One region of the Amycolatopsis sp. NPDC098790 genome, then DNA from elsewhere that is predicted to be linked to it. Evidence: riboswitches for the same ligand, from Rfam matches in the RefSeq annotation. Region 1 holds a riboswitch; the other holds the start of a gene.

Region 1 (8,246 bases):
TGACCCACGACCTGCTGAAAGAGGTCATCGGGGCGCTCGGCCGGGAGCTCGAGCAGGTCGTCATCACCGACCTCAAGGAAGGCACGTTCTTCGCGGAACTGGTCTTCGACGGCGACATCCGGGTGTCCGCCCGGCCGAGCGACTCGGTCGCGCTGGCCCTGCGGATCGGCGTCCCCATCCACGCCGTGGACGCGGTGCTGGAGGAGGCGGGCCTGATCATCCCGGACGAGCAGGAGGACGAGGTCGAGAAGTTCCGCGAGTTCCTCGACTCCGTGTCCCCGGAGGACTTCCGCGGGGCCGATACCTGAGAACTTGCCTTGACGCGGACGTCAACGTCTAGCGTCGGGGTATGCGGATCGGAGAGCTTGCGCAGCGCACGGGTGTCACCACCCGTGCGCTGCGGTTTTATGAGGCCCAGGGCCTGATCGCGGCCCGTCGCTCGGCGAACGGCTACCGCGAATACGACGAGCACGACCTGCAGCTGGTCAAGGAGATCCAGACCCTGCAGACGGTCGGCCTGACCCTCGACGAGACCCGCCCGTTCGTCGAGTGCCTCCGCAGCGGCCACGAGACCGGCGACTCCTGCGCGAACTCCCTCGAGGTCTACCGCCGCAAGCTCGAAGAAGCGGACGCGTTGCTGGCGCGCCTCGGCGGGATCCGCGAGGAACTGGCCGCGAAGCTCGCCGGCGCGCTGGCCCGGCAAGCGCCCGATCCCTGTGTCGTCCCCGATGCCCCGCGCCCGTGAAGGAGCCCATCATGTCCGAAGTCCGTGAAGTCACCGACACGACGTTCGCGGAGGTCGTCGGCAGCGACGTCCCCGTGCTGGTCGAGTTCTGGGCCACCTGGTGCGGCCCCTGCCGGATGGTCGGCCCGGTGCTGGAGCAGCTGGCCGCCGAGCGGGCCGGGCAGCTCGCCGTCCGCAAGATCAACGCCGACGAGAACCCGGAGACCACCCGCTCCTACCAGGTCATGTCCCTGCCGACGATGATCCTGTTCCGCGGGGGCGAGCCGGTCGAGACGATCGTCGGGGCGTTCCCGAAGGCCCGCATCGAAGAGCGCCTCGACCGCGCCCTCACGGTGCCGTCGCTTTGACGAAGGTGTCCGCCACCTCGCGCCCGTAGTTCTCCAGGTCGAGCGACGGGTCGGCCGCGTACGCCGCGGCCACCCCGTCGATCGCCTGCGCGACCGACATCGCCATCACCTCGGGTGTGAACTCGCCGAACACCCCTTCGGTCTGCCCCTGCTTGAGCTGACGCGCGAGGCCGTGCACGCGCATGTCGTCGACCAGCACCTTCGTCATCACCCAGCCGTCCTCGTCGTCGGCGTTGGCCGACAGCTCGGTCAGCACGCGGACGCATTCGGGGTAGGCGCGCAGGAACGCGATCGACGTCTCGATGTGGGCCCGCAGGTAGCCGGCCCGGTCGGCCGGGTCGAGCCCGCCGCCGGTGCGCTCCTTCAGGAACTCGTTCTTCGTCTCGACCACCGTGCTCAGCACGGCCTGCAGCAGGCCGGCCTTGTTCGTGAAGTGGTACGAGATCAGCCGGGTGCTGCTGAGCCCGGCCCGCTCCTTGATCTTGGCGAACGTCGTCTTGCGGTACCCGAGGTCGGCGAGGACGCCGATGGTCGCCCCGATGATCTGCGCGCGGCGGGCCGCCTCGGCGGCGCTGAGCCCCATCTCGGCCATGAGGTCGGTGTTTACTTGCATGAGTAAAAAGTTACTCGACTGAGTAAAAGTGCGCAAGAGGTTTGAACCACCGGCTCGGGGGTACGGCGAACGGTGCAAAGGCTCAGCCGACCGTTGAGGCTTGCCGCGCGTCGCGTTGACCGGCACTGTCCGGGCGCTTACCGTCGAAGGAGGTAAATCGCCACGGTGTGATTCACGGTCTGGGGCCGGACCGCGGCGGTTGATCTCCGGTGGGTCCCGCTCCTGGGACTCCTCCGGCTGTCATTCGCCGGCCGCCAGGTCGGGCGAGGGGAGGCTTGCGTGGTCGAGGCTGGTTCCGAGAAGCAGCCTGTTGAGGTCGCGAGTGGCGAGCAGGGTGAGCTGTTCCCCGACAACTCGCTGCCGGACGAGCTGGTGGGCTACCGCGGCCCGGCCGCGTGCCAGATCGCCGGGATCACCTACCGCCAGCTCGACTACTGGGCCCGGACGAAGCTGGTCGCACCCAGCATCCGCACCGCCCACGGCTCCGGCTCGCAGCGGCTGTACTCGTTCAAGGACATCCTGGTCCTCAAGGTCGTCAAGCGGCTGCTGGACACCGGGGTCTCACTGCAGAACATCCGCGTCGCCGTCGACCACCTGCGCGTGCGCGGGGTCCGCGACCTCGCGCGCGTGACGCTGTTCTCCGACGGCACCACCGTCTACGAGTGCACCTCGCCGGAGGAGATCGTCGACCTGCTCCAGGGCGGCCAAGGGGTCTTCGGCATCGCGGTCAGCGGCGCCATGCAGGAAATCAGCGGCACGATCCACGAGTTCCCGGCCGAACGCGCCGACGGCGGCGTCGTCGAGACCCACCAGCCGGACGAGCTGACCCAGCGCCGCAACGCCCGCCGGACCGGGTGATCACCGCTGCGGCGGACGGAGTAAGGTTCTCCTCGCGGTCGACGAATCCGCGCGGGAGAGTCCGAGCCACACCTTGAGCTCGGCGCCGAAGGAGCAAGTCCTCCCCGGAACCTCTCAGGCACCCTGGACCGCGCGGACGAGACGCCTCTGGAAAGCGGGTCGTCAGGACACAACCTGATGGCCCCGCCGACGGTGCAAGCCCGGCTCAACCTCGGGCGAAACTCTCAGGCGCCCCTTCGGGGGTACGGACAGAGTGGGGAGGCCGAGACATCGTCGTCTCGGTCCGGCTTCGCGTCCCCAGGAGGCTGTTGTGGAACCGTCACTCGCCTCCCTGGAACAAGGCATTCCCTTCGCCGACCGGCACATCGGGCCCGGTCCGGACGAACTCCGCCGCATCCTCGACGTCATCGGCGTCGCTTCTCTCGACGAGCTCTCCGAGCGTGCCGTTCCCGAGTCACTCCGCCGGTCCGCGCAGCCGCTCGAACTCCCGCCCGCCGCCACCGAAGCCCAGGCACTCGCCGAACTGCGAGAGCTCGCCGGCCGGAACCGGCCCATGGCGCAGATGATCGGCCTCGGCTACCACGACACCGTCACCCCGCCCGTCATCCGGCGGAACGTCCTCGAGAACCCGGCCTGGTACACCGCCTACACGCCCTACCAGCCGGAAATCTCCCAAGGCAGGCTCGAAGCCCTGCTCAACTTCCAGACCATGGTCGCCGACCTGACCGGCCTGCCGGTCGCCAACGCCTCGATGCTCGACGAAGCCACCGCCGCCGCCGAAGCCATGACGCTCGTGCGCCGCGCGGGCAAATCGGCCTCGAACCGGTTCGTCGTCGACCAGGACACCCTCCCGCAGACCCTCGCCGTGCTCCGCACCCGCGCCGAGCCGCTCGGCATCGAACTCGTCGTCGAAGACCTCTCGCAAGGACTGACCGGCCTCGGGCTGGGCGGCGACTTCTTCGGCATCCTGCTGGCGTACCCGGGCGCGTCCGGCGCGGTGCGCGAGCTGGACCTGACCATCGCCGACGCCAAGAAGCACGGCGCCGCGGTGATCGTCGCCGCCGACCCGCTCGCCCTCACGCTCTTGCGGCCGCCCGGCGAGCTCGGCGCCGACGTCGGGTCGACGCAGCGCTTCGGCGTCCCGCTCGGCTTCGGCGGCCCGCACGCCGCCTACCTCGCGGTCCGCAAGGGCCTCGAACGGCAGCTGCCGGGGCGGCTCGTGGGCGTCTCGAAGGACGCCGACGGCGCCCCCGCGTACCGGCTCGCCCTGCAGACCCGCGAGCAGCACATCCGCCGCGAGAAGGCGACGTCGAACATCTGCACCGCGCAGGTCCTCCTGGCCGTGCTGGCGTCGATGTACGCCGTGTACCACGGGCCCGACGGCCTGCGCGCGATCGCGCTGCGCGCCCACCGGATGGCCACCGTGCTCGCCGCCGGACTCTGCGAGGGCGGTGTCGAGGTCGTGCACGGCGAGTTCTTCGACACCGTCGTCGCGGCCGTCCCCGGCCGGGCGGGCACCGTCGTCGAGGCGGCGCGCGACCTCGGCGTCAACCTGCGCCGGATCGACGACGACCACGTCGGCGTCGCCTGCGACGAGACCACCACCCGCGAACGGCTTGCCTGCGTGTGGAAGGCGTTCGGCGTCTCGGTGTCCGATGTGGACGGCCTCGACGCGGACACCGCCGACGCGCTCCCGGCCCCGCTGCGGCGCACGAGCGAGTTCCTCACCCACCCGGTGTTCCACGCCCACCGCTCGGAAACCGCGCTGCTGCGCTACCTGCGGCAGCTCGCGGACAAGGACGTCGCCCTCGACCGCAGCATGATCCCGCTCGGCTCGTGCACCATGAAGCTCAACGCCACGGCGGAGATGGAACCGGTCACCTGGCCGGAGTTCGCCGGCCTGCACCCGTTCGCGCCCGCCGAGGACGCCGCCGGGCTCCTGGAGGTCGTCGCCGACCTGAGCGCGTGGCTCGCCCGGATCACCGGCTATGACACGGTTTCCCTGCAACCCAACGCCGGCAGCCAGGGCGAGTTCGCCGGCCTGCTGGCCATCCGCGCCTACCACCGGTCGCGCGGCGAAGGCGAGCGGGACGTCTGCCTGATCCCGGCCAGCGCGCACGGCACGAACGCGGCGAGCGCCGTGATGGCAGGCATGCGCGTGGTCGTCGTCCGTTGCGACGACGAGGGCAACATCGACCTCGGCCACCTGCGGTCCACTGTGGACGAGCATCGCGCCGACCTGGCCGCGATCATGATCACCTACCCGTCGACGCACGGGGTCTACGAGGACACCGTCGGCGAGGTGTGCGCGCTGGTGCACGACGCCGGCGGGCAGGTGTACGTCGACGGCGCCAACCTCAACGCGCTCATCGGCGTCGCCCAGTACGGCCGCTTCGGCGCCGATGTCTCACACCTGAACCTGCACAAGACGTTCTGCATCCCGCACGGCGGCGGCGGACCCGGCGTCGGGCCGATCGGGGTCCGCGCGCACCTGGCGCCGTTCCTGCCGAACCACCCGCTGCAGCCGGCCGCCGGTCCGGCGACCGGGGTCGGGCCGGTCAGTGCGGCGCCGTGGGGGAGCGCGTCGATCCTGCCCATCTCGTGGGCGTACGTCCGGATGATGGGCGCCGAGGGCCTGCGCCGGGCGACGCTGGTGGCGGTGGCCAACGCGAACTACGTCGCCCGCCGTCTCGGGGAGCACTTCCCGGTGCTGTACGCGGGCCACGGCGGGCTCGTCGCGCACGAGTGCGTCCTCGACCTGCGGCCGGTGACGAAGGCGACCGGGGTGACGGTCGACGACGTGGCCAAGCGCCTGGCGGACTACGGCCTCCACGCGCCGACGATGTCGTTCCCGGTGGCGGGCACGCTGATGGTGGAGCCCACCGAGAGCGAGGACCTGGCCGAGCTGGACCGCTTCTGCGACGCGATGATCGCGATCCGCGCGGAGATCGACCGCGTCGCGGCGGGGGAGTGGCGGCTGGAGGAGTCGCCGCTGCGCCAAGCCCCGCACACGGCGAAGTGCGTCACGGGCGAGTGGGACCGACCCTACAGCCGCGAGACGGCGGTCTTCCCGGCCGGGGCGACCGCGGCGAAGATCTGGCCCCCGGTCCGCCGCATCGACGGCGCGGCCGGCGACCGCAACCTGGTCTGTTCCTGCCCGCCCCCGGAAGCCTTCGCCTGACGGTCGGGAGTGCGTAACAGTGTTAGAACACTGTTACGCACTCACGACCCCGGGCCCGACAGGCAGACCATCAGCCCAGTGCGGCTGGTCAACCCCAGCTTGCGGTAGATCTGCTGCAGGTGCTTCTGGACCGTCCGCGGGCTGATCCCCAGCCGGCGGGCGATCTCCCGGTCGGTCGCGGCCCGCGCCACCAGGCCGGCCACCTCCCGTTCGCGGGCCGTCAGCACCTCGACCGCCCCGCCGGCGACCGGCCGGACCGGCGGCCGGGACTCCCGGGCGAACGCCTGGGCCAGGTGCGGTGCCAGCAGGTCCACCAGCTCCCGGTCCCGCGCGGCGAACCCCGGCCGGGACCGGCTGAGCGTGAGGACCCGCCCGTGCCGGTCGTCGACCTGGACCACGCACAGCAGCTGGTCGACCGTGCCGCGCGGGCGGTAGAAGTCGGTGTAGAACGGCAGCGCGCGCAGCGTCCGCAGGTCGGCCAGGTCGCTCAGCGCGGCGGACGTGCCGAGCCGCAGCGCGCCGGAGCGGTAGGCCGCGAACCCCGGGTGCTGGTGCACGTGCGCCCGGAACTCCGGGTGGCGCATCAGGTTCTGCTCCGGCCGGTCGGTGACCGTGCCGGTCAGCCGGCGGGTGGTGTGCTCGGTGCTCGTGCACGAGACGACGTCGCAGCCGACCAGCCGGCCCAGCCCGGCCAGCCCTTCGCCCGGCCCCGCGGTCTTCAGCTCGCGCACGACTTCGAGGGCGCGGTGCAGGCACCGCGCCGAGACTTCACTGCTCACCCGTATCCCCCTCGGTTCTCCCGGTCGGAAAAGACCCGGGCGAACCGAGGGAGATACGAACCGGGTGTTACCGGGCGATCCGGACGTTCAGCGTGGTGTTCGAACCGGCGCTCACCATCGACTGCGCGATGCTGCTGATCCCCGCCGGCGCCGAGTACTGGTTGTTGTTGCTGTCGTCCTCGTCGTCGGTGTGGAAGAAGCCCGAGGAGTCGACCCCCGAGAACACCAGGTAGCTGAACCCGACGGTCGGGAACGCCGTCGTCGTGGCCACCCCCGGCGCGAACAGGCAGAACCGCAGCAGCGTGTTGCTGTCGCTCACGTTCGGGAAGATGTTGCCGGAGAACGAGTTGTTGTTGCTGTCGTCCTCGTTGTCGAACCGGCGCGAGAACTCCTGCGAGCCGTTCGGGCAGTTCGCGCCGAGCTTCAGCACGGCGTAGGGCCGGAACGAGCCGGACTGCACGACCCCGCGGAACGCGGTGCCGTTGACCCGGCAGAAGAACATCTCGGTGTTGCTCGTGCTGCTGACCGCCCCGATGAACCCGCCGCGCGAGTTCGCGTTGCCCGAATCCTCGTCGTCCATCCGGATCACGATCGCCTCGGTGCCGACCGGGCACGACCGGCCCGACGGGATGACGCCGACGTCGGTCGTCGCCGCGCTCGCGGGCGCGGCGGACACGGTGAGCGCCCCGGCGAGCGAGGCCAGCAGCAGTGCCGGAACGGTGAAGAGTCGTTTCATGGTGAGCCTTCCTCCCCATTGCTTCATGACCCGTCCAGGACACCAACCGGACCGGGAAACCGGCCATACGCACTTCTGCGTACGCACCCGGCGACCGCACAGGAACGGGAGGTAGGTTGACGCCATGGCGAATGCGCACGGTCCTGATGGGACGTCCGTGGTCGTGACCGGCGGCAGCGGCTTCATCGGCCGGGCCGTCGTGCGCGCCCTCCGCGAGCGGGGTGTCCCGGTCACCGTCGTCGACCGCGTCCCGTTCCCCGAAGACCCGGGCGGCGTCCGCGTGGTGACCGGCGACCTGCGAGAGGCCGCGGTCCGCGAGGAAGCCGTGACGCCGGAGACCGCCGGGATCGTGCACCTGGCCGCGCTGACGTCGGTGCTGAAGTCGGTCGAGCTGCCCGAGGACACCTTCGCCGACAACGTCCTGGTCACCCAGGAGCTCCTGGAGCTCGCCCGCCGCCGCGGGGTGCCGAAGTTCCTGCTCGCCTCGACCAACGCGGTCATCGGCGACGTCGGCTCCGCGACGATCACCCCGGACCTCCCGCTGCGCCCGCTGACGCCGTACGGCGCCACCAAGGCGGCGTGCGAAATGCTGCTCTCGGGCTACGCCGGCGCGTACGGCATGACGACGTGTGCGTTGCGGTTCACCAACGTCTACGGCCCGGGAATGTCCCACAAGGACAGTTTCGTGCCGCGCATGATGCGCGCCGCGCTGACCGGCGGCGGCGTCAAGGTCTACGGCGACGGCCGCCAGCGCCGCGACCTCGTGCACGTCGACGACGTCGTCCGCGCGATCCTGCTGGCCCTCGACAGCGGCCACACCGGCCGCGCGATCGTCGGCGCCGGGCGCTCGGTGTCCGTGCTGGAGATGGTCGAAGCCGTGCGTGAGGTGACCGGTGCGGAGCTGCCCGTCGAGCACGTCGACGCGCCGGCGGGGGAGATGCCCGCGGTGGTCGTCGACGTTTCGGCCAGCGCCGAGACCATCGGGTA
Region 2 (8,246 bases), on a different contig from region 1:
CTACGACTCCGATCGCGACACCGTGCCGACGACGCTGCCCGCGGCCGCCGCCGCCCTCGCGAACAGCGACCTGGCCCGGGAAGCCTTCGGCGACGACGTCGTCGACCACTACCTGAACGCGGCGAAGATCGAGATCGACGCCTACAACGCCGCCGTCACCGACTGGGAGCTGATCCGTGGCTTCGAACGACTTTAAGCCCGTCGTCGGCCTCACCAGCTACCTCGAACCCGCCAAGTTCCTGGTCTGGGAGACCGAAGCCGTGCTGCTGCACCGGGTCTACGTCGATTGCGTCGTCGCGGCCGGCGGCATCCCGGTGCTGCTCCCGCCGGTGTCCGACGCCTACCAGAAGCTCGTGTCCACAGTGGACGCCCTCGTGCTCACCGGCGGCGCCGACGTCGAGCCGGAGCGCTACGGCCAGGAGCAGCACCCCACGACCTACACCCGGCCGAACCGGGACGCCTTCGAGTTCGGCCTGTTCGAAGCCGCGCGCGAAGCCGGCAAGCCGGTGCTCGGCGTGTGCCGCGGCCTGCAGGTGATGAGCGTCGCCCTCGGCGGCACGCTCACCCAGCACCTGCCGGAAGCCCGCGACACCACCGAGCACCAGCCCGCGCCGGCGACGTTCGGCCGGGGGACCGTCACCCTGGCCGAGGGCAGCCAGGCCGCCGCGATCCTGGGGCCGGAGACCAAGACGCTCTGCTACCACCACCAGGCCGTCGACCGCCTCGGCGCCGGCCTGGAACCGGTCGGCTGGGCCGCCGACGGCACGATCGAGGCCGCCGAGATCCCGGGCGAGTTCACCCTGGGCGTCCAGTGGCACCCCGAGCAGGACAGCGACGACGTCCGGCTGTTCCAAGCCCTGGTCAAGGCGAGCAAGGAGAGGACATGACCAGCACGTTCGACGTCCGGAACCCGGCCACCGAGCAGGTGGTCCGGACGGTCCCGCTGACCAGCGCCGAGGAGACCGACGCGGCGATCGCCCGCGCGCGGGCGGCGTTCCCGGCCTGGCGCGACGTCACCCCCGGCGACCGCGCGCGGCTGCTGCGCCGCTTCGCCGACGCCGTCGAGGCCGACATCGAGAACCTCGCGCGGCTGGAGGTCGAGAACTCCGGGCACACCATCGGCAACGCCCGCTGGGAGGCGGGCAACGTCCGGGACGTCCTCAACTACTACTCCGCGGCCCCGGAACGCCTGATCGGCAAGCAGATCCCGGTGCCCGGCGGGGTCAACGTCACGTTCCAGGAGCCCCTCGGCGTGGTCGGCGTGATCGTGCCGTGGAACTTCCCGATGCCGATCGCCGGCTGGGGCTTCGCGCCCGCGCTCGCCGCCGGCAACACCGTCGTCCTCAAGCCCGCCGAGCTGACGCCGCTGACCGCGATCCGGCTGGCCGAGCTGGCGCGCGAGGCGGGCATCCCGGAGGACGTCTTCCAGGTGCTGCCCGGCAAGGGATCCGTTGTCGGGCAACGGTTCGTGGACCACCCGGGCGTGCGCAAGGTCGTCTTCACCGGCTCGACCGAGGTCGGCAAGCAGATCATGGCCGGCTGCTCGGCCCAGGTGAAGCGCGTGACCCTCGAACTCGGCGGCAAGAACGCGAACATCGTCTTCGCCGACTCCGACCTGGAGAAGGCCGCCGCGACCGCGCCCTACGGCGTCTTCGACAACGCGGGCCAGGACTGCTGCGCCCGCTCGCTGATCCTGGTGCAGGCGAGCGCGTACGACCGCTTCATGGAACTCCTGGAGCCCGCGGTGCACGGCGTCGTCGTCGGCGACCCCGGCGACGAAAAGACCGAGATGGGCCCGCTGATTTCGGCGTCACACCGGGAGAAGGTGGCTTCCTACGTCCCGGACGACGCACCCGTCGCGTTCCGGGGCAGCGCGCCCGCCGGCCCCGGCTACTGGTTCCCGCCGACCGTCCTCACCCCGCCCGACCTGCGGCACCCGGCCGTGGCGGAGGAGGTGTTCGGCCCGGTCGTCGCCGTCGTGCCGTTCGCCGAAGAAGCCGACGCGGTCCGGATGGCCAACGCGACCGAGTACGGCCTGTCCGGGTCGATCTGGACCCGCGACGCCGGCCGCGCGTTCCGCGTCGCGCGTGGTGTCGAAGCCGGGAACTTGTCGGTCAACTCGCACTCGTCGGTGCGCTACTGGACGCCGTTCGGCGGGTTCAAGCAGTCCGGCCTCGGCCGCGAGCTGGGCCCCGACGCCGCGGCGGCGTTCACCGAAACCAAGAACGTCTTTCTCAGCACGGAGGAGTAATGGTCCAGCGTTTCGAAGGCCGCGTCGCGGTGATCACCGGCGGCGCGAGCGGCATCGGGCTCGCCTCGGCCCGCCGCCTGGCGAGCGAAGGCGCGAAGGTCGTCATCGCGGACCTGACGCCGGCCGAGGGCAAGGCGGTCGCCGACGAGATCGGCGGCGCGTTCATCCAGACCGACGTCACCGACGCCGAACAGGTCGAGAACCTGTTCCACAGCACGGTCGAGCAGTTCGGCTCGGTCGACGTCGCGTTCAACAACGCCGGGATCTCGCCGCCCGAGGACGACTCCATCCTGACCACCGGCATCGACGCCTGGGAGCGGGTGCAGCGCGTCAACCTGACGTCGGTGTACCACTGCTGCAAGGCCGTCCTGCCGCACATGCAGCGCCAAGGTCGCGGTTCGATCATCAACACGGCGTCGTTCGTCGCGGTGATGGGCGCGGCGACGTCGCAGATCTCCTACACCGCGTCCAAGGGCGGGGTGCTGGCGATGAGCCGTGAGCTGGGTATCCAGTTCGCGCGGGAGAACATCCGCGTCAACGCGCTGTGCCCGGGGCCGGTGAACACGCCGCTGCTCAAGGAGCTGTTCGCGAAGGACCCGGAACGCGCGGCGCGGCGGCTGGTCCACGTGCCGGTCGGCCGGTTCGCCGAGCCGTCGGAGATCGCGGCCGCGGTCGCGTTCCTGGCCAGCGACGACGCCAGCTTCATCACGGCGTCCCAGTTCCTGGTCGACGGCGGCATCTCCGGCGCGTACGTCACCCCGCTCTAACGCTTGGTCGGTTTCTTGACGCCGTAGACCTCCCGCAGGTAGTTCCAGGCGGCGTTGAGCTTCTTGCGCTCTTCGGACACGAGCTTTTCGCGGCGGCGCAGCACGCGGACGGCGATCTCGGAGGCGAGGAAGGCACCGGCGGCGAAGGTCAGCACGCCGACGATGAGCGTCAGGGCGATGATGGTGGTGGTCATGGTGACCAGCGTCGACGCCGGTCGGGCGATTCGTCCCTGCGCAAAGCTAGCGGGTTTCGTTAGCTTTGTGAGGTGACGCACTGGCGCGCCGGCGAGTGGGCGGAAGCGGTCCGGACGGGCATCCGCGCGAGGGGGCTCTCCCTCGACGAGGCCGCCCGCCGGATCGGCGTTCCGACGTCGACGCTGCGCAGCTGGATCGAACACCGGCACGCGCCGAAGGTGACCGTCTTCGACCACTGGGCGCAGCTCGCCGAGGTCACCGGCCTCGGCGAGGCCGAGCTGCTGCGCGTCGCCGGCGTGCTGCCCGACTCCCTCGCGTCGCCGGTCCACGTCGCGCAGGCGGCGAAGGCGCTGCGGGAGGGCATCGACCAGGCCGGGCAGTTCCTCCGGCAGGCGACGGCGCTCGTCTACTCCTCGCCCGGCACTCAGGTGGCCAACGCGATCGCCGCGTCGCCGATCGACTGGGAGATGCGGATCCGCTCGGCCACCCGCGGTGACGAAGTGCGCGTCACCTACCACCACTACGTCGGGATCGTGCCGCCGCGGGACTTCCCGTTTTCCGAGGCCGAAACGCGCAGGATCCTCGAGCACGACATCCTCGGCGAGCTGTGGCGCTCGCTCGGGCTCTACTGGCGGGTCGCCGAGGTGCACGACTGGCACGAGCCGCCGCGGCTGGTCATCCAGGTGCCCGAGCAGGAGGCGACGCGCCCGCCCGCGCCGTCGCCGGTGGTCGCCGCGCCGCCGGTCGTGGTGCTGTCGCCGATCTGGGGGTACGGCGAGCTGCTGGCGTCCCTGGTCGCCGACGGCCTCGGGTTCGGCAACGTCGACTTCCGCTACTTCGGCCTCCCGGACGCGATGGCCGACCGCGTCCGGATCACCGCCCGCGAGCTGGCCGAACCCGCGCCGCGCCTGGTGCACTCGGTGCCGCCGATCATGCTGCTGCACGGACTGGCCGTGCCGGACCTGACCGGCCGCCTCCCGGTCGTCGTCCGCTACGGCCCCCGCATGCGGGCGCGGGCGGCGCGGATCTACCGATCGGCGCTGGTGGAGGCGGGGTTTGCCGACCCGCTGGAGGGGGCGCGGGCGATCGAGGAGGCGATCGCGGTCCCGCCGGGCTGCGCGTACTTCGAGGTGACGCTCGCCGACGAGGACGTCTTCGACGGCGACCACCCCTCGCTGGACCGGCTCAACGACTCGGTGGCGTGGCTCGCCGAGCAGATCGTCGAGCGGGTGCTGCTGAGTGCCGGGCACCCGCCGGTGCCGCTGGGCGGGCCGCTGAAACGCCTGGTCCTGCCTTCGGGGAGAGTCCGCAGGCCGCCGGCGCTGGCCGGCCAGGTCGCGCACCGGGTCGCGGAAACGACGTGAATGACTCATTCATGTCGCCAGGCGACATGAATGAGTCATTCACGTCGTCGAGGGCCGGTCGAGGATCACTGTGGCGTTGCCCGGGTGAAGTAGACGGACCTCGAACCCGGCAGGTACCGTGACCGTCACAACTGCAGATCGGGCCGTAGAGCCGGGGCGGGAGAGCCCCCACGAAGTCAGTGGGGCACCGAAGGAGCAAACTCCCCAGAATCTCTCAGGTACCTGTTACCGCTTCGCGCGAGGCCACTCTGGAAAGCAGGCGCACCCGCGCCTCACCCAAGGTGAAAGCCGTGTCTCCCACGGTGAAACTCTCAGGTGCCATGACAGAGGGGGAGTTCCCAGCGCACCGTTGTGTGCCCAGGCCCGAGGAGCTCCCCATCACTTCCACGCAGTTCGACGCCCGCCACATCGGCCCGTCCGAGGCCGAACGCGCGAAGATGCTGGCCGAGTGCGGCTACGGCAGCCTGGACGCCCTCGTCGGCGCCGCCGTCCCGAGCGCGATCCGCGCGACCCGCGAACTCACGCTGCCGCCCGCCGCGTCCGAAGAGGACGCCACCGCGGAGCTGCGCGCCCTCGCCGCGCGCAACCGGCCGATGACGCAGATGATCGGCCTCGGCTACTCCGACACCGTGACGCCCGGCGTGATCCGACGCAACGTCCTCGAGAACCCGGCCTGGTACACCGCGTACACGCCCTACCAGCCGGAAATCTCCCAGGGCCGCCTCGAAGCGCTCCTCAACTTCCAGACGATGGTCGCCGACCTGACCGGCCTGGCCATGGCGAACGCGTCCCTGCTGGACGAGTCGACCGCCGTCGCCGAAGCCGTCACGCTGATGCGCCGCGCGTCGAAGTCCAAGTCCAACAAGGTCGTCCTCGACGCCGAGTGCCTGCCGCAGACCATCGCCGTCGTGCGCACCCGCGTCGAGGCCCTCGGCATCGAGGTCGAGGTCCGCGACCTGCTGACCGGCCTGCCGGACGATTTCTTCGGCGTCGTCGTCCAGTACCCCGGCGCGTCCGGCGTGCTGCGCGGCCGCGGCTTCTACCACGCGATCTCCGAGTCGGCGAAGGCCGCGGGCGCGCTGTTCACCGTCGCCGCGGACCTCCTCTCGCTCACCCTGATCACCTCGCCCGGCGAGTTCGGCGCGGACGTCGCCGCCGGCTCGACGCAGCGGTTCGGCGTCCCGCTCGGCTACGGCGGCCCGCACGCCGGGTACATGTCCGTCCGCGCCGGACTCGAGCGCTCGCTGCCCGGGCGCCTGGTCGGCGTCTCGGTCGACGCCGACGGCAACTCGGCCTACCGCCTCGCGCTGCAGACGCGTGAGCAGCACATCCGCCGCGAGAAGGCGACGTCGAACATCTGCACCGCACAGGTCCTCCCGGCCGTGCTGGCCGCGATGTACGCGGTCTACCACGGCCCGGACGGCCTGAAGAAGATCGCCCAGCGCGTCCACGGTCTCGCCGCGGGCTTCGCCGGCGCCCTGCGCAGGGACGGCGTCGAGGTCGTGCACGAGTCCTTCTTCGACACGGTCGTCGCGCGCGTCCCGGGCCGGGCCGCCGAGGTCCACGCGGCCGCCCGCGAGGCCGGGATCAACCTCGGCCACGTCGACGCCGACCACGTCCGCGTCGCGTTCGACGAGGTCAGCACCCCCGCGATCACCGCGAAGGTCCTGCAGGCCTTCAAGGTCGAGGCCGACGTCCGAGACGGCGTCGCGCTGCCGAACGGCTTGGCCCGCGAGAGCGGCTTCATGGGCCACGAGGTCTTCGGCACCCACCGCTCCGAGACGGCGATGCTGCGCTACCTGCGCAAGCTGTCCGATCTGGACTACGCGCTCGACCGCGGCATGATCCCGCTCGGCTCCTGCACGATGAAGCTCAACGCCACCACCGAGATGGAGCCGATCAGCTGGCGCGAGTTCGCCGGCATCCACCCGTTCGCCCCGGCCGAAGACGCTGCCGGGTACCACACGCTCGTCGAGCAGCTGGCCGGGTGGCTCGCCGAGGTCACCGGGTACGACAAGGTGTCGCTGCAGCCGAACGCGGGCAGCCAGGGCGAGCTGGCCGGGCTCCTCGCGATCCGCGCGTACCACCGCGCGAACGGCGACGAGGCCCGGGACGTCTGCCTGATCCCGTCGTCCGCGCACGGCACCAACGCCGCTTCGGCGGTGCTGGCCGGCATGCGCGTGGTCGTCGTCAAGTGCACCGACGAGGGCAACGTCGACCTGGCCGACCTGCGGTCCAAGGTGGACACCCACCGCGACACCCTGGCCGCGATCATGGTCACCTACCCGTCGACCCACGGCGTGTACGAGCACGACATCGACGAGCTGGCCAAGATCGTCCACGACGGCGGCGGCCAGGTGTACGTCGACGGCGCGAACCTCAACGCCCTCCTCGGCCTGGCCAAGCCGGGCGAGTTCGGCGGCGACGTCTCGCACCTGAACCTGCACAAGACGTTCTGCATCCCGCACGGCGGTGGCGGCCCGGGTGTCGGCCCGGTCGCGGTGCGCGCACACCTCGCGCCGTTCCTGCCGAACCACCCGCTGCTCGACGCCGCCGGTCCCGCGACCGGCGTCGGCCCGATCAGCGGCGCGCCCTACGGCTCGGCGTCGATCCTGCCGATCTCCTGGGCCTACGTCCGGATGATGGGCGCGCCCGGCCTGACCGCGGCCACCAAGGTCGCCGTGCTGGCCGCGAACTACGTCGCTTCGCGGCTGGCGCCGCACTACCCGGTGCTCTACACCGGCCAGGACGGCCTGGTCGCGCACGAGTGCATCCTCGACCTGCGCCAGATCACCAAGGAGACCGGCGTGACGGTCGACGACGTCGCGAAGCGGCTCATCGACTACGGCTTCCACGCGCCGACGATGTCGTTCCCGGTCGCGGGGACGCTGATGGTCGAGCCGACCGAGTCCGAGGACCTGGGCGAGATCGACCGGTTCATCGCCGCGATGATCGCCATCCGCGCGGAGATCGACGAGGTGGCCAACGGTCGCTGGACCGCCGAGGAGTCGCCGCTGCGGGGCGCCCCGCACACCGCCGAGACGCTGGTCGGCGAGTGGGACAAGGCCTACGACCGCGAGCTGGCCGTGTACCCGGCCGGGGTGTCGCGCAAGAACAAGTACTGGCCGCCGGTCCGCCGCATCGACGGCGCCCGCGGTGACCGCAACCTCGTGTGCTCCTGCCCGCCCCTCAACGCTTACGAAGGCTGAACCCGTGTCACGAGAGACCTCCCTGCACGGAGTCCACAAGGGACTCGGTGCGCTGTTCACCGACTTCGCCGGCTGGTCCATGCCGGTCCGGTACGCCAGCGAACTGGCCGAGCACAAGGCCGTCCGCGAGGCGGCCGGGCTGTTCGACCTCTCGCACATGGCCGAAATCCACGTCACCGGGGCGCAGGCCGCGGACGTGCTGGACTTCGCGCTGGTCGGCAACCTGACCGGGGTCAAGCCGGGCCGGGCGCGGTACACGATGATCTGCAACGCGTCCGGTGGTGTGCTGGACGACCTGGTCGTCTACCGCCTGGGCGACGAGCACTACCTGGTCGTCGCGAACGCGGGCAACGCCAAGGTCGTCGCGGACGCGCTGGCCGAGCGCGTCGCGGGCTTCGACGCGGTCGTCGACGACCGCAGCGAGACCACCGCGCTGATCGCGGTCCAGGGCCCGAAGGCC

What was found. Region 1 has a riboswitch for glycine ahead of gcvP (aminomethyl-transferring glycine dehydrogenase). Riboswitches for the same ligand answer to the same signal wherever they lie in the genome.
Region 2: another riboswitch for glycine. It lies ahead of gcvP (aminomethyl-transferring glycine dehydrogenase); the one in region 1 lies ahead of gcvP (aminomethyl-transferring glycine dehydrogenase).

What each region holds. Positions count from the first base shown of each region.
Region 1 covers NZ_JBIWAI010000002.1:1,520,378-1,528,623, forward strand. Annotated here, with positions in the region: gene ACIQWX_RS20805 (bifunctional nuclease family protein) at 1-308, shown strand, start outside; gene ACIQWX_RS20810 (MerR family transcriptional regulator) at 350-745, shown strand; gene trxA (thioredoxin) at 757-1,092, shown strand; gene ACIQWX_RS20820 (TetR/AcrR family transcriptional regulator) at 1,073-1,705, opposite strand; gene ACIQWX_RS20825 (MerR family transcriptional regulator) at 1,985-2,563, shown strand; glycine riboswitch at 2,606-2,704, shown strand; gene gcvP (aminomethyl-transferring glycine dehydrogenase) at 2,874-5,744, shown strand; gene ACIQWX_RS20835 (response regulator transcription factor) at 5,786-6,523, opposite strand; gene ACIQWX_RS20840 (hypothetical protein) at 6,591-7,259, opposite strand; gene ACIQWX_RS20845 (NAD-dependent epimerase/dehydratase family protein) at 7,384-8,246, shown strand, end outside.
Region 2 covers NZ_JBIWAI010000007.1:239,949-248,194, reverse strand. Annotated here, with positions in the region: gene ACIQWX_RS41965 (glutamine synthetase family protein) at 1-196, shown strand, start outside; gene ACIQWX_RS41960 (gamma-glutamyl-gamma-aminobutyrate hydrolase family protein) at 177-887, shown strand; gene ACIQWX_RS41955 (aldehyde dehydrogenase family protein) at 884-2,251, shown strand; gene ACIQWX_RS41950 (3-oxoacyl-ACP reductase) at 2,251-3,018, shown strand; gene ACIQWX_RS41945 (hypothetical protein) at 3,015-3,212, opposite strand; gene ACIQWX_RS41940 (helix-turn-helix domain-containing protein) at 3,285-4,577, shown strand; glycine riboswitch at 4,816-4,914, shown strand; gene gcvP (aminomethyl-transferring glycine dehydrogenase) at 4,898-7,786, shown strand; gene gcvT (glycine cleavage system aminomethyltransferase GcvT) at 7,791-8,246, shown strand, end outside.